4 regions of the Gracilibacillus caseinilyticus genome follow, and region 2 is predicted to be linked to each of the others. Evidence: riboswitches for the same ligand, from Rfam matches in the RefSeq annotation. Region 2 holds a riboswitch; each other region holds the start of a gene.
What was found. Region 2 has a riboswitch for S-adenosylmethionine ahead of MUN88_RS08635 (bifunctional homocysteine S-methyltransferase/methylenetetrahydrofolate reductase). Riboswitches for the same ligand answer to the same signal wherever they lie in the genome.
Positions count from the first base shown of each region.

Region 1: another riboswitch for S-adenosylmethionine. It lies ahead of MUN88_RS07910 (phosphoadenylyl-sulfate reductase); the one in region 2 lies ahead of MUN88_RS08635 (bifunctional homocysteine S-methyltransferase/methylenetetrahydrofolate reductase).
Region 3: another riboswitch for S-adenosylmethionine. It lies ahead of MUN88_RS01735 (methionine ABC transporter ATP-binding protein); the one in region 2 lies ahead of MUN88_RS08635 (bifunctional homocysteine S-methyltransferase/methylenetetrahydrofolate reductase).
Region 4: another riboswitch for S-adenosylmethionine. It lies ahead of MUN88_RS01890 (thiolase family protein); the one in region 2 lies ahead of MUN88_RS08635 (bifunctional homocysteine S-methyltransferase/methylenetetrahydrofolate reductase).

Region 1 covers NZ_CP095072.1:1,640,643-1,643,792, reverse strand. Annotated here, with positions in the region: gene MUN88_RS07920 (winged helix-turn-helix transcriptional regulator) at 75-398, opposite strand; gene MUN88_RS07915 (STAS domain-containing protein) at 560-1,375, shown strand; SAM riboswitch class I at 1,529-1,643, shown strand; gene MUN88_RS07910 (phosphoadenylyl-sulfate reductase) at 1,717-2,445, shown strand; gene MUN88_RS07905 (assimilatory sulfite reductase (NADPH) flavoprotein subunit) at 2,509-3,150, shown strand, end outside.
Region 2 covers NZ_CP095072.1:1,808,178-1,811,327, reverse strand. Annotated here, with positions in the region: gene MUN88_RS08640 (nitroreductase family protein) at 401-964, opposite strand; SAM riboswitch class I at 1,134-1,237, shown strand; gene MUN88_RS08635 (bifunctional homocysteine S-methyltransferase/methylenetetrahydrofolate reductase) at 1,311-3,146, shown strand.
Region 3 covers NZ_CP095072.1:365,811-368,960, reverse strand. Annotated here, with positions in the region: gene MUN88_RS01745 (MetQ/NlpA family ABC transporter substrate-binding protein) at 1-306, opposite strand, end outside; gene MUN88_RS01740 (methionine ABC transporter permease) at 330-998, opposite strand; gene MUN88_RS01735 (methionine ABC transporter ATP-binding protein) at 991-2,016, opposite strand; SAM riboswitch class I at 2,128-2,234, opposite strand; gene MUN88_RS01730 (PFL family protein) at 2,621-3,150, opposite strand, start outside.
Region 4 covers NZ_CP095072.1:400,194-403,343, forward strand. Annotated here, with positions in the region: gene MUN88_RS01885 (acetoacetate--CoA ligase) at 1-627, opposite strand, end outside; gene MUN88_RS01890 (thiolase family protein) at 630-1,787, opposite strand; SAM riboswitch class I at 1,950-2,062, opposite strand; gene MUN88_RS01895 (ASCH domain-containing protein) at 2,144-2,491, opposite strand; gene MUN88_RS01900 (glycoside hydrolase family 5 protein) at 3,052-3,150, shown strand, end outside.

The sequences.
Region 1 (3,150 bases), 170 kb from region 2:
CATTACTTCGCAGTATGCTTCAACAATGTATTACTTTTAGATAGTTTTGTTAGATTACACAATTTGGTCATTCCTCAGGAAGGCGTTTTGTTCTGCAGGTGCTGCTCTCCCCACTCAATCATCTCATATAATAACCCTTTGATGCTTTCTCCATAGTCAGTTAATGAATATTCCACTTTAGGAGGTACAACCTGATAGGACTTCTTTTTAATCAACCTATCTTGTTCTAATTCTTTCAGCTGTTTGATCAGTGTCTGATGGTTGATTAATGGTATCTGCTTCTTTAATTGACCAAAACGTAAAGTACCTTTTTCGTAAAGAGTCAACAAAATAACTGCTTTCCATTTACCACAAACAACATCCAAGGTCACCTTTATACTTTCCAGGTTTTGATTCATCTTCATATCGCTCCTTATACGGTATATATAAATATACCACTTTAAATATCTGTTTAATCTTATAAACTAGTAAGTGATGCTATTTTTTTAGGATGACCAACTTTTTGTCGCCGTTTCCTAATACACAACCAAACATACGTTTTTAGAAAGGAGTGCAGTATGTGACATCATCTTCATGTAAAGAAAAGGTCTCACACTGGATGAAAAAAAAGAAACAATTAATCGTCTCATCACTTATCGAGCATGATCAACCAGAACAGCTGACTGTCTTCTTGCAAAGTCTTATCTACTTAATAAGCAAGAAAATACCTATTACAACAAACCAAGCTGTTTTAAACAATATAAAAGAAATCGGTTATAAAAAAGGGCATGTTATTACAGATCAACGGATATTCCTGCAGATGATCGATCATTTTCCTTATATTAGCGCCCATATTATTCAGCACTTATTGGAGGAGAAAAAATGGCACAATTTCCCCAATAACGAATACGATGGCATAAGAAAAACAATAGATGAAATCATTTTGTTCTACAATGCAGGATTTATCCATGGCTACCTTGACTCCCATCATGAATCTCTGCCTCCACGATCCGATAATAAACATGTTAAAGATCTTCCCGTACCTATTATAAAAGTGGATGATGATATTGATATTTGTCCATTAATTGGTACACTGGATGATAACAAGACAACACTTTTGATCAATATGACAATCCAACACATTGCAGAAACAAAAATGGATTACGTTATTTTTGATTTTACCGGGATTACTACCGTGACTGATTCTGGCATCTATAACCTTTTTTATACGGTACAACTGATGGAGTTAATTGGATTGACAATTATATTTACTGGTATAAGAAGTCAATCAGCCTTACACTCTTCATTGCTTAGTCAAAAACTAAAAGATAAACAAGTATTTCAAACTGTAAAAGATGCACTGGAATCATTGAATAAAAATCATGAAACAGGATAAAAACCGATATATCAGGGTTTCAGAAGCAACTATTGCTAAAAAAAGATTTCAAATAAGCAGAAGCAAATGATGATTTTTACAATTTTTACATGTATCTGTATTGACATTTAGCGCTAAAACATTTACTATGTTATTAAATGAAAATGAATGGAATTCTTATCCAGAGAGATGGAGGGGCAGGCCCAATGAAATCTCGGCAACAGGTTGTATGGAAAACACTGTGCCAAATCCTGCGGTGCAATGAAGCGTTGCAACCGGAAGATAAGAAGGAATGCTGATACACTGACAACCTTCTTATCACCAACCGATAGGAAGGTTTTTTTAATAAGGAGGATGCAATCATGTTGACTTACGCAAACTATAGCGACAGTTCTTTAAATCATGAGGAACCATCTGCATCAGACCCAACCAAAGGTGCACAAGATATCCTTAATTGGGCCTATCAGACGTATGGTGACTCGCTTGTCTATGCTTGTAGTTTTGGTGCTGAAAGTATGGTAATGATAGATTTGATTGCGAATGTGAAGCCAGATGCCAGATTAGTATTTTTAGACACAGGTCTCCATTTCCAAGAAACATATGATTTGATCGACGAAGTGAAAGAAAAATATCCCAAACTGGATATTTTCATGAAGAAACCTTCTCTTACAGTCGATGAACAGCGAGAACAATATGGTTCCGCCCTATGGAGCCGAGATCCTAATCAATGCTGCTACATTCGTAAGATAAAACCGCTTGAAGAAGTGCTGAGTGGAGCAACAGCCTGGATATCTGGTCTGCGAAGAGCTCAATCACCTTCAAGAGCTAATACCGACTTTATTAACAAAGATGACAGGTTCGAATCTGTGAAGGTTTGTCCATTGATTCATTGGACTTGGGATGATGTTTGGAATTACATTAGGGATCATCAATTGCCTTATAACTCACTTCATGATGAGAACTATCCGAGCATTGGCTGTATACCTTGTACGTCCAAAGTATTGGATAACGAAGATGAACGTGCAGGCAGATGGGCCAATTTTAACAAAACAGAATGCGGACTTCACGTTGCTCCGCAGTCGGCAAAATAACTATTTTTTTATAGCTATAACAAAGTAAATCTATCGGATTAATTATTTAAAGAGGTGAACACGTTGACATTACAAGTAGTAAATAGTCCCTTTGATCAAAAACAGACCGAAATCTTAAATCAGCTGCTCCCAACATTGACAGATGCTCAGAAAAATTGGCTAGCAGGATATTTGGCCGCCTCTCAGGCTAACGCTAGCCAGGCGGCACCTGCGCCCGAACAGACTGCCACACAACAAGTGGCAACGAGAACGGTAACAATTCTTTACGGATCCGAAACAGGTAATAGCCAGGAGCTTGCGGAAAAACTATCGGAACAACTCAAGTCGATCCAAAGGGACGTTACCATCTCCTGTATGGACGATTATAAACCAAAAAAACTAAAGGAAGTAGAGGATTTATTCATTGTAACAGCAACCCATGGTGAGGGAGATCCGCCTGATAACGCGATTCAGTTCCATGAATTTCTGCATGGACGTAAAGCGCCAAAACTGGATAATGTGAACTTCGCCGTCTTATCATTAGGGGACGAATCCTATGAGCATTTCTGTCAAACTGGTAAAGATTTTGACAAACGCCTCGAGGAGCTAGGAGCTACACGGATCCACCCACGCGTGGATTGTGATGTCGATTATGAAGAACCAGCTGAGGAATGGTTCACGGGTGTACTCGACTTCTTAAAGAAAGATAACGATACAGGAACAAGT
Region 2 (3,150 bases):
AAGTGGCAAATAGCGGTCATTTTGAAATGATTCATGTGCTGGGACACCTTTACCAGCCACTTTTCACCTGTGGGGGTCTATGTGCCAGCCTGCGCTATGGTACAGACACTTTAAGGAGACAAAACCAGCCGGGAAACACCATCATTTGTCTTCTTTCTTTTTTAAACACTACAAATCTCTGGTGTCTGCCACCACTTTTGGCTCCTTTCTCGCTAATGAAAGTAATTATATACTTTACATTCTTATTAGAAAAAACTCGGCATTCGCCTCGTCTATTAGCGAGTACCGTCGTTTTTCATATACTTGGTACATTCAAGGTTTTCACTACGTCGAGCTTTTCCATTATTAAATTTTTCCTGCCGTATTAAAAAAACAACAGGAGAACTTCCCTCCTGTTGTTTTATAAAATCGTGATGCGGTTTTTGGCTGGTGTTCTTGGTACTGGTGTTTGTGATTTGGACGGATAGCCGACATGAATTTGTCCTACTACTCTCTCATTGTCTTTCAAGCCGATCAATTCTGCCGTCTCCTCACAGAATGCCAATTTACCAGATTTCCAGAAAACACTTAGGCCCTGCTCCCATGCTAATAAACTGAAATTTTGCAACAAACAGCTGGATGAAGCATAATCTTCTTCTTGTAATTTTTCTTGTTCATGTAACGTATTAATAACAAAGAAAATAAAAGGTACATTCATAACCTTTTGATACGCATTCTCACCTATCACTTTTAGATCTTCTTTTGAAGCATTATGGCTTTTTGCTTTTGCTACTTCCCGATTAATCTCAGCTAATTTTTGTTTTGTTTCCTCTTGTAAAAATACAAAACGCCACGGTTCTGTCATTTTATGATTAGGTACCCAAACAGCCGTCTCCAACATTTGCTGGATTTGATCTATCGAAACTTTTTTATCCAAATACGAACCGATCGAGCGACGTTCTTTTATCAATTGTTGTAAACTCATGAAGGCTCTCCCCTCTGTTAATGATAATCATTTTCAACTAATATAATTCTATCATAGCTATGTATACTGTCAAGTAAACAAAATTTTCTGAAACTTTTTCTGAAAAATACTTGTAATTGAATTATTTTTAATGTAATATACTTACAAAAGTTACTATCAATTACATACTTTCTTATCCAGAGAGGTGGAGGGACTGGCCTGACGATACCTCAGCAACCGTCATATCATGACAAGGTGCTAATTCCAGCAAGCGTAATGCTTGGAAGATGAGAGACATTTACCAATCTATCTCCGTCTTTTAAACAGGCGGAGATTTTTTTATTTTGTAGAAAAGAGGTGATTCTCCTTGCCAGACATTCTTACTAGTTTAAGAGATCGTTTGGTTGTGGCAGATGGCGCGATCGGTACACTGCTCTATGCTCATGGTGTCGATCGATGCTTTGAATCGTACAACTTAAGTCATCCAGATGAAATCTTACGTGTGCATCAATCTTATCTTGATGCCGGCTCAGAGGTGATCCAAACCAATACGTATGGGGCCAATTATATTAAACTGACACGTTTCGGTTTGGAAGATCGTGTCCATCACATTAATTCCAAGGCGGTCAAAATCGCTAAGAGTGCAGCAGGCGATAAAGCAGCAGTCCTCGGTACGATGGGTGGTATACGAGGTGTACAAAAGTTAGTAGCTTCGCGGAAAGAAATAGTCCGCAGTTTCAAGGAACAGCTTTTCACACTTTTACTTGAAGGTGTTGATGGGATCCTACTCGAAACCTATTATGACTTCGAAGAAATCCAAGAGGCATTACAAATTGCCCGTGAAGAGACGAACATCCCAATCATTACGAACGTATCCATGCATGAACCGGGCGTTTTGGAAAATGGTATCAGTCTCCCCTATGCATTAGCTAAGTTGGAAGAATTAGGGGCAGATGTAGTCGGTGTCAATTGTCACCTAGGTCCGTATTACATGCTTAAAGCATTGGAATCTGTACCTTTATTAGAAAATGCATATTTAGCTGCTTATCCGAATGCCAGCCTGCCCGCCTACGATAACGGGAAATTAGTGTATAGCGAACGCACACAATATTTTGAACAGTGTGCCAAAGATTTCCGTGATCAAGGGGTCCGATTACTCGGTGGCTGTTGTGGTACTACACCAGAGCATATCCGTGCCTTTAAAGACGGCGTCAAAGATTTAACACCATTAAAAGAAAAAGAAGTCAAAACCATTACGTTCACACCTGAACAACAAGCAACACCGCCACAACGTGTTACTTTGGCCGATAAGGCCAGGCAGGAACATACAGTAATAGTCGAGCTTGATGCACCTAAACATTTAGATACGAATGACTTCATCGAAGGTGTCTTTGCCTTGGAAAAAGCCGGTGTTGACGCCATTACTTTAGCAGATAATTCGTTAGCTACACCAAGAATCAGTAATGTCGCTATGGCAGTCAAAATGAAAGAACTTGGTTGTAAAGTAAAACCTTTGATTCATTTAACTTGCCGGGACCGCAATTTAATTGGGTTGCAGTCACACTTATTAGGCATGCATACCTTAGGATTCGATGAAATTCTCGCTATTACTGGTGATCCGACACGCATTGGCGGATTCCCTGGCGCATCCTCTGTTTTCGATGTTACGTCTTTTGAATTAACAAGATTGATTAAACAGTGTAATCAAGGGTTATCTTTTTCAGGCAGCTCTTTGAAAACCAAAACCAATTTTCAAGTGGCTGCAGCATTTAATCCGAATGTTGCCAATCTTGAAAAAGCAGTAAAACGGATGGAAAAGAAAATTGAGCATGGTGCTGATTATTTTCTTACCCAGCCAATTTTTAATCATGAACAAATCATACAATTACACCGGTTAACCAAAAACATTGACAAACCGATATTCATCGGGATCATGCCACTTACCTCTCATCGCAACGCAGAATTTCTTCATAATGAAGTGCCGGGCATGAAGCTGTCTGACGAAGTACGTTCACGCATGCAGCAACATCAGAATCGTCATGACAGCCGCAGAGAAGGAATCAATATTGCCAAAGAATTAATTGATACTGCCATTCAATACTTTAATGGCATCTATATTGTTACACCGTTTATGCACTATCCGGCAACAGCCGAATTAACAGAATATGTACACCAGCAAACCAAAGCTGTTACAAAAATATAAAACA
Region 3 (3,150 bases), 1.4 Mb from region 2:
GAACCCTTTTTCCTCCATTTGTGATTCAAGGTACGGAATGTGTTGGAAATAGTTCGCATCTAATGTACCGCTATCTAAATCATCGTTTGGAAAAACATAGTCTTGGTATTCTTCAATGGTAAGTTCAATACCTTTTTCTTCTAATAACGGTTTTGCTTCCTCTAAGATTTCTGCGTGTGGAACACTTGTAGCTCCGACGGTTAATTCTGTAGGACCTTCTGCATTTTGACTATCTTCTTCACTTGTACCGCAAGCTGCTAAAACAAAAAGCAATAGCGCAAATAATAATGTAACAAATTTTTTCATGATAGATCATCCCTTCTTATTTTTTATCGTTTGTCTATCTTCTTGGATAGGAAATCCCCAATAAATTGGAATATAAATACAATGATAATGATGAGAATCGTACATGCCAGAATCACATCAAAATCGCGGCGTTGGAAACCTTGTAAGTAAGCTAAGCTACCAAGTCCCCCTGCACCAATAGCCCCCGCCATTGCGGTATAGCCGATTAAGGCAATAGCTGTTACTGTTAAGCCTGAAATAAGAGCTGGCAATGATTCAGGTAACAATACTTTGAAAATTATCGTAGATGTTTTTGCTCCCATTGCTTTTGCTGCTTCAATTACACCTTTGTCAACTTCTTTCAACCCAATTTCAACTAAACGAGCATAGAACGGAGCTGCACCAATGATGAGGGCAGGTAATGCTGCTTTCCATCCTCTGATCGTGCCAACTAAAAAGTCTGTGAATGGAAATAGTAGCAATATTAATATAATGAACGGAATCGCCCGGAATATGTTAACGACCGCAGCCGTAACAAAATTGATTGGCCGATTTTGCCAGAGGTTACCTCTCTCCGTTAGGAATAAAAGTAAACCGAGTAAGATTCCAAAGATTAACGTACCGATAACGGATACGATCGTCATATAAAATGTTTCTGCTGTTGCTTCCCATAAATCTGCAGGAACGACATTCGGAAACCATTCTTTAAACATGCTTTAACACCTCAACTTCTACACCTTCATTTTGCATAAAGTCTAGGGACTCTCTGATTACATCATTATTGCCGTTTACTTCAATATACAATGTCCCGTAGGCACCTTCCTGTGTGGGAGAAATTGAGCCTTGCAAAATATTTATTTCGACATCGAATTTCTTGGATACTTCACTGATTAGTGCACGTTTCGCACTGTTGCCGATAAAGTGCACTTTGACCACTTCACTGTCGTCAAGGTCATTAATGAAAGCCGACAGATTATTTTTGTCATGTTCTAACGGATTCAGCTGCTGAACGAATCGTTGTGTTGTTTTTGATTGCGGTCTGACAAACACATCTAATACCTCACCAGACTCTACAACTTTCCCGTTTTCCATAACAGCAACACGATGACATATTTGCTGGATAACGTGCATCTCATGGGTAATCAGGATAATCGTTAATCCTAATTTTTTATTGATGGAAACTAACAGGTCCAAAATGTCATCTGTTGTTTCAGGATCTAAAGCGGAAGTTGCTTCATCACATAACAACACTTCAGGGTCATTTGCGAGAGCTCTGGCAATCCCGACTCTTTGCTTTTGACCACCACTTAATTGCGATGGATAATTTTCTTCTTTGCCTGAAAGTCCAACAAGATTGATTAATTCAAGCACTTTTTCTTTTCTTTTTGCTTTGGGAACACCAGCTATTTCAAGTGGAAACGCGATGTTGTCATAAACAGTTCGCGACCATAACAGGTTAAAATGCTGAAAAATCATCCCGATTTTTTGTCGATTATTCCGCAACTCATTGTGTTGCATTTTGGTAATATCTTTATCATGAATAACCACTGAGCCGTCAGTCGGTTCTTCGAGGCGATTGATCAAACGGACAAATGTACTTTTACCGGCACCACTATATCCAATTACACCAAATATTTCGCCTTTATCTATTGTTAACGAGACATCATCAACCGCTTGAACGGATTGCGTTTTTGTCTGATATAATTTCGACAAATTTTTTATCTTAATCATACTTTCACACTCCTTTGCGTTCATGCTGTCAACCTACTATATATTGTGAGTCAACCAAATAAAAAAATCCCTTCTGACACAAGAGGACAGAAAGGAAGTTCATTCTTTGTCCTCTCATCTATCAAAGCACACTGCACTTTGTAGGATTTAGCACCTATCAGCTTTCTGACGGTTGCCGGGTTTCACAGGGCCAGTCCCTCCACCACTCTTGATAAGAGATTTCCGTATTCAATTAATTTAAACAATATCGTATCATGTCGAATTTAATTCGTCAATTGGTTTTGTAAAAGTAAAATAATTCAGATTATTCAGTTAATATACATGTTATAATAGATTGGGGAAGGGGATATAAAATCAGCCTCTTCCTTATTATCTACCTACGGATTAGGTCAAGTGGAACTGCTATACCTATGTGGTAATTTTGAGATGTTTTATCTGCTTAGAAAAGCTCCGGAAATATGCTCCGCGTCCTGTGAGGCACGACTTCAGCTAGGCTACAACTTGCACTGCTTCCTTATTGCCTTGTGCTGCCTCGCCTTTATAACAGTTGTTGTATGCTTACAAAAAAAGCCTCGGCTAAACGCCAAGACTTTTCAACTAACCATTAATTGATCAATGATTGTAACGGAGCTGGGATTCTGCCGCCGCGTTGAATAAATTTGTCAGGTGCGAACTGATTCACTCCAATAATTGGAGCGCGTCCTAGCAGACCACCAAATTCTACTGTTTCGCCTTCTTCCTTGCCAATAACAGGGATGACACGGACAGCAGTGGTTTTCTTATTAATCATACCAATTGCTGCTTCATCGGCAATGATGGCTGCCAGTGTTTCCGGTGATGCTTTTCCTTCTAGTGCGATCATATCCAGACCGACAGAACAAACACACGTCATCGCCTCTAATTTGGAGAGGCTTAGTGCACCGTCTTCAATTCCGCGAATCATACCGTTATCTTCACTGACAGGAATGAAAGCACCACTGAGACCACCGACATATGAACTCGCCATTGCACCACCTTTTTTAACAGCATCATTCATTAATGCTAGAGCAGCGATTGTACCATGGGTTCCGACACGTTCCAGCCCGATTTCTTCCAAGATCTCAGCTACACTATCATTTAATGCATTCGTTGGAG
Region 4 (3,150 bases), 1.4 Mb from region 2:
ATCGGAAATATCAAATGGTTTTCCCTTATATTGATAATGAAGATGAGCAATCAATACTTTAGGCTGTACTTGGCCAATACGATCGATAATACCCTTCGCTCCGAAATCCGGTGAACAAGACGTCCAAATCGCACCAAGCGAAGCAGTAGCTAATAATGCTACAAGGCCGTCAATATTATTTGTCGTAACTCCTGCAACACAATCGCCTCGTTTCACGCCTAGCTGCTTAAATCCTTGTTGAGCTTTAGCCACTTGCTCGCTGAGATCTCTAAATGTGATCGCTTGTGTCACGCCTGTTTCGTCCGCTTGAAAAACGGCTATGTTGTCAGGATTGGCTTGCAGGACATTTTCTGCAAAATTAAGTGATGCATCAGGAAAGAAAACCGCATCCACCATTGAATCTGCTGGATTGTAATAGCGAGTGCCCTTTTCACCAATAATACCGGCATAATCCCAAACAGCTGACCAAAATTCCGCAATATGGGTAATCGACCATCGGTGCAGTCTGTCGTATGGAAATAATGACTGATCAACAAACACAGCAAAGGCTTTTAGATGGGACTGATCGATATCACGTTGTGCAGGTTCCCATAATACTCGGTTACGGGTTACAATTTGACTACTCATGATCATTCTCCTTTCGTTGGTACTTCAATTAAAATAGCAATTCCTTGACCACCGCCTCCACATAATGCAGCTATTCCTTTGCCACCGCCACGTCGTTGTAACTCTTTCGCTAAGGTCAATATTAATCGAAAGCCTGTACCACCAAGTGGATGACCAATTGCGATCGCTCCACCGTTGACATTCACTTTATCCAAATCGAGGTCAAGTGCACGACAGCTTGCAATTACCACACTTGCAAAAGCTTCGTTAATTTCAAATAAATCAATATCGTCGACCGACAGCTTCTGTGCTGTTAACAGCTTCTGAATCGCATCAGCTGGTTTTGTTTGTAAACTGGCATCTGGTCCTGCCGTTTCTGTCCAACCGGTAATCGTTGCAAGTGGAGAAAGATCCAATGCTTCTGCCTTTTCACTGGATGTGACGATACCGATACTTGCTCCATCTGTCATCTGCGAAGCATTCCCCGCCGTTATCGTGCCACCCTCTGCAAATACAGGTTTCAAGTTTGCTAGTCTTTCCGCTGTTGTCTGCTCACGTATGCCTTCATCTTCCTCTAAAATGTCTGAAAAAGGTATAATCTCTTCTCGCAAAAACCCTTTCGACCGAGCGAAGGCTGCGCGCTGTTGCGAGAGTGCTGCGAGGTGATCCTGTTCCGTTCGTCCAATACCATATTTCTGATTTGCCTGTTCCGTCAACGCTCCCATTGATTGCTCACTCAATGAACACCATAACCCATCATGTAATAACGTATCTGTCATGGTCTGGTGCCCAAACTTTTTACTATGTTTCGTTACTGTAAAAGGTGCATTCGACATTGAATCAAATCCACCAACGATATAAGTTGTGCCTTCCTGCAACAAAATTCTTCGGGCTGCATCAATTACAGAAGCTACTCCACCTAAACAAACATTGTTCAACGTAATAGCAGGGGTATGACTGCTAATCCCAGCTGCATGTGCTACTTGTCTTGCAGGATTTTGGCCTTGTCCAGCCTGAATGACTTCCGCTAACAACACACCATCAAACGGCGCTAATTCAGGATATTTTTCATGTAAGTACTTCATTGGCGCACTTGCCAATTCAGTGGCCGAATATGATGATAATGCTCCGTTCCATTTTCCAAAAGGCGTCCTTATACCGTCTACAAGTACAATCGACATTAGATATTCACCCTCTTATTTATTTACTAGCTTAATAGTTTTTTGAATATATTTAATATTCAGACTTTTTTGGTTAATAAAAGCTGGTAAAACAGATCCCTTTTGTGTAAAACAAAAAATCTCCCTATCTAGAGATAGAGAGATTCAACTTGCTAATAAAACTCCTTATCTCTACTAAGTATAGTGACTTAGTTGGATTTGGCACCTATATTAAGCAATGCTTAATGGTTGCCGAGGCTTCAAAGGGCCATTCCCTCCACCTCTCTTGATAAGACAAGATCCTATTAAGTTAACGTTTTGATTATTGATAACTTTAGCATGTTTTGTCGTTATATGTCAATGGCAGAAAAACACCATTAATCAACAGCACTGAATTCGTGTACCCACACTTTCATCTTCGGTCCCCAAGGCATACCAGGGTGAAGAGATAAAATAGACTGTTTGTATGCTTCTAAATTATCGTATCCTTCTCGCTTAGCGTCCTCATCCGTAATCATTCCAAGTGACTGTTGATACACATTATCGACACGGAAATGGTGATCTTTCAGTGTCATCACCTCTCCAATATCCGCATATCGGCCATTTCGTCTTGTTGCTGTTTTTTCTCCTTTAATGACTTTTTCTACGTCTGCTTCTATTGTAACAAGGCGGTCAATTGTACACGTTTTTGGCGGCAACTGCTGTGAGTTATGTTGATTACTCATCTTGCATCTTTCCTTTCTATCCAATAAAGATAATCATTTTATATAAAATAAATCAGCATATTTTGCGGGACACTTCTTTTTTATTTTATCACAGCACCGGCAACTATTCATGGGGGTGAACCTAATAAAAACTGAACATTTCGTGTCAAAATCGTATTTTGTCAGGAATAGATGATTATTTGTCCAACATAGAAAACAATCGAGATACGGTTTGATATAAGAAATCAGACTAATACAATAGACCTATCACCTTCCAAATAATAAAAATAGTTAATCGATAACCTTGATAAATCAAAGTGAATAAGCACCTGTTCCAGAAAAAAAACAAATGATTTTGTCCAAAAAACAGAGATAACCGGGTAAATTCTATTAATTATAAAATTTATAATAAATTAGATTGTTTTATAATTACTTTGTGTTAGAATGTATTCTATAAAGTCATCGATTAGCTAAAAAACACTCTATTATTCATTGTTTTTTTACCTCTTTCTAAGATTCACGAAAGGAGGAAAATTATTCAAAAGAAAGAGATAAAATAAAAATTTTAACGAGGTGATTTTATGAAAACAATTAAAAAAAGATCTTTTTTGTGTTTAAGTTTTATCTTGTTAATTTCCACTTTCTTTTTTATTTTCACTCCAAAAATGCAAGCAGAAACC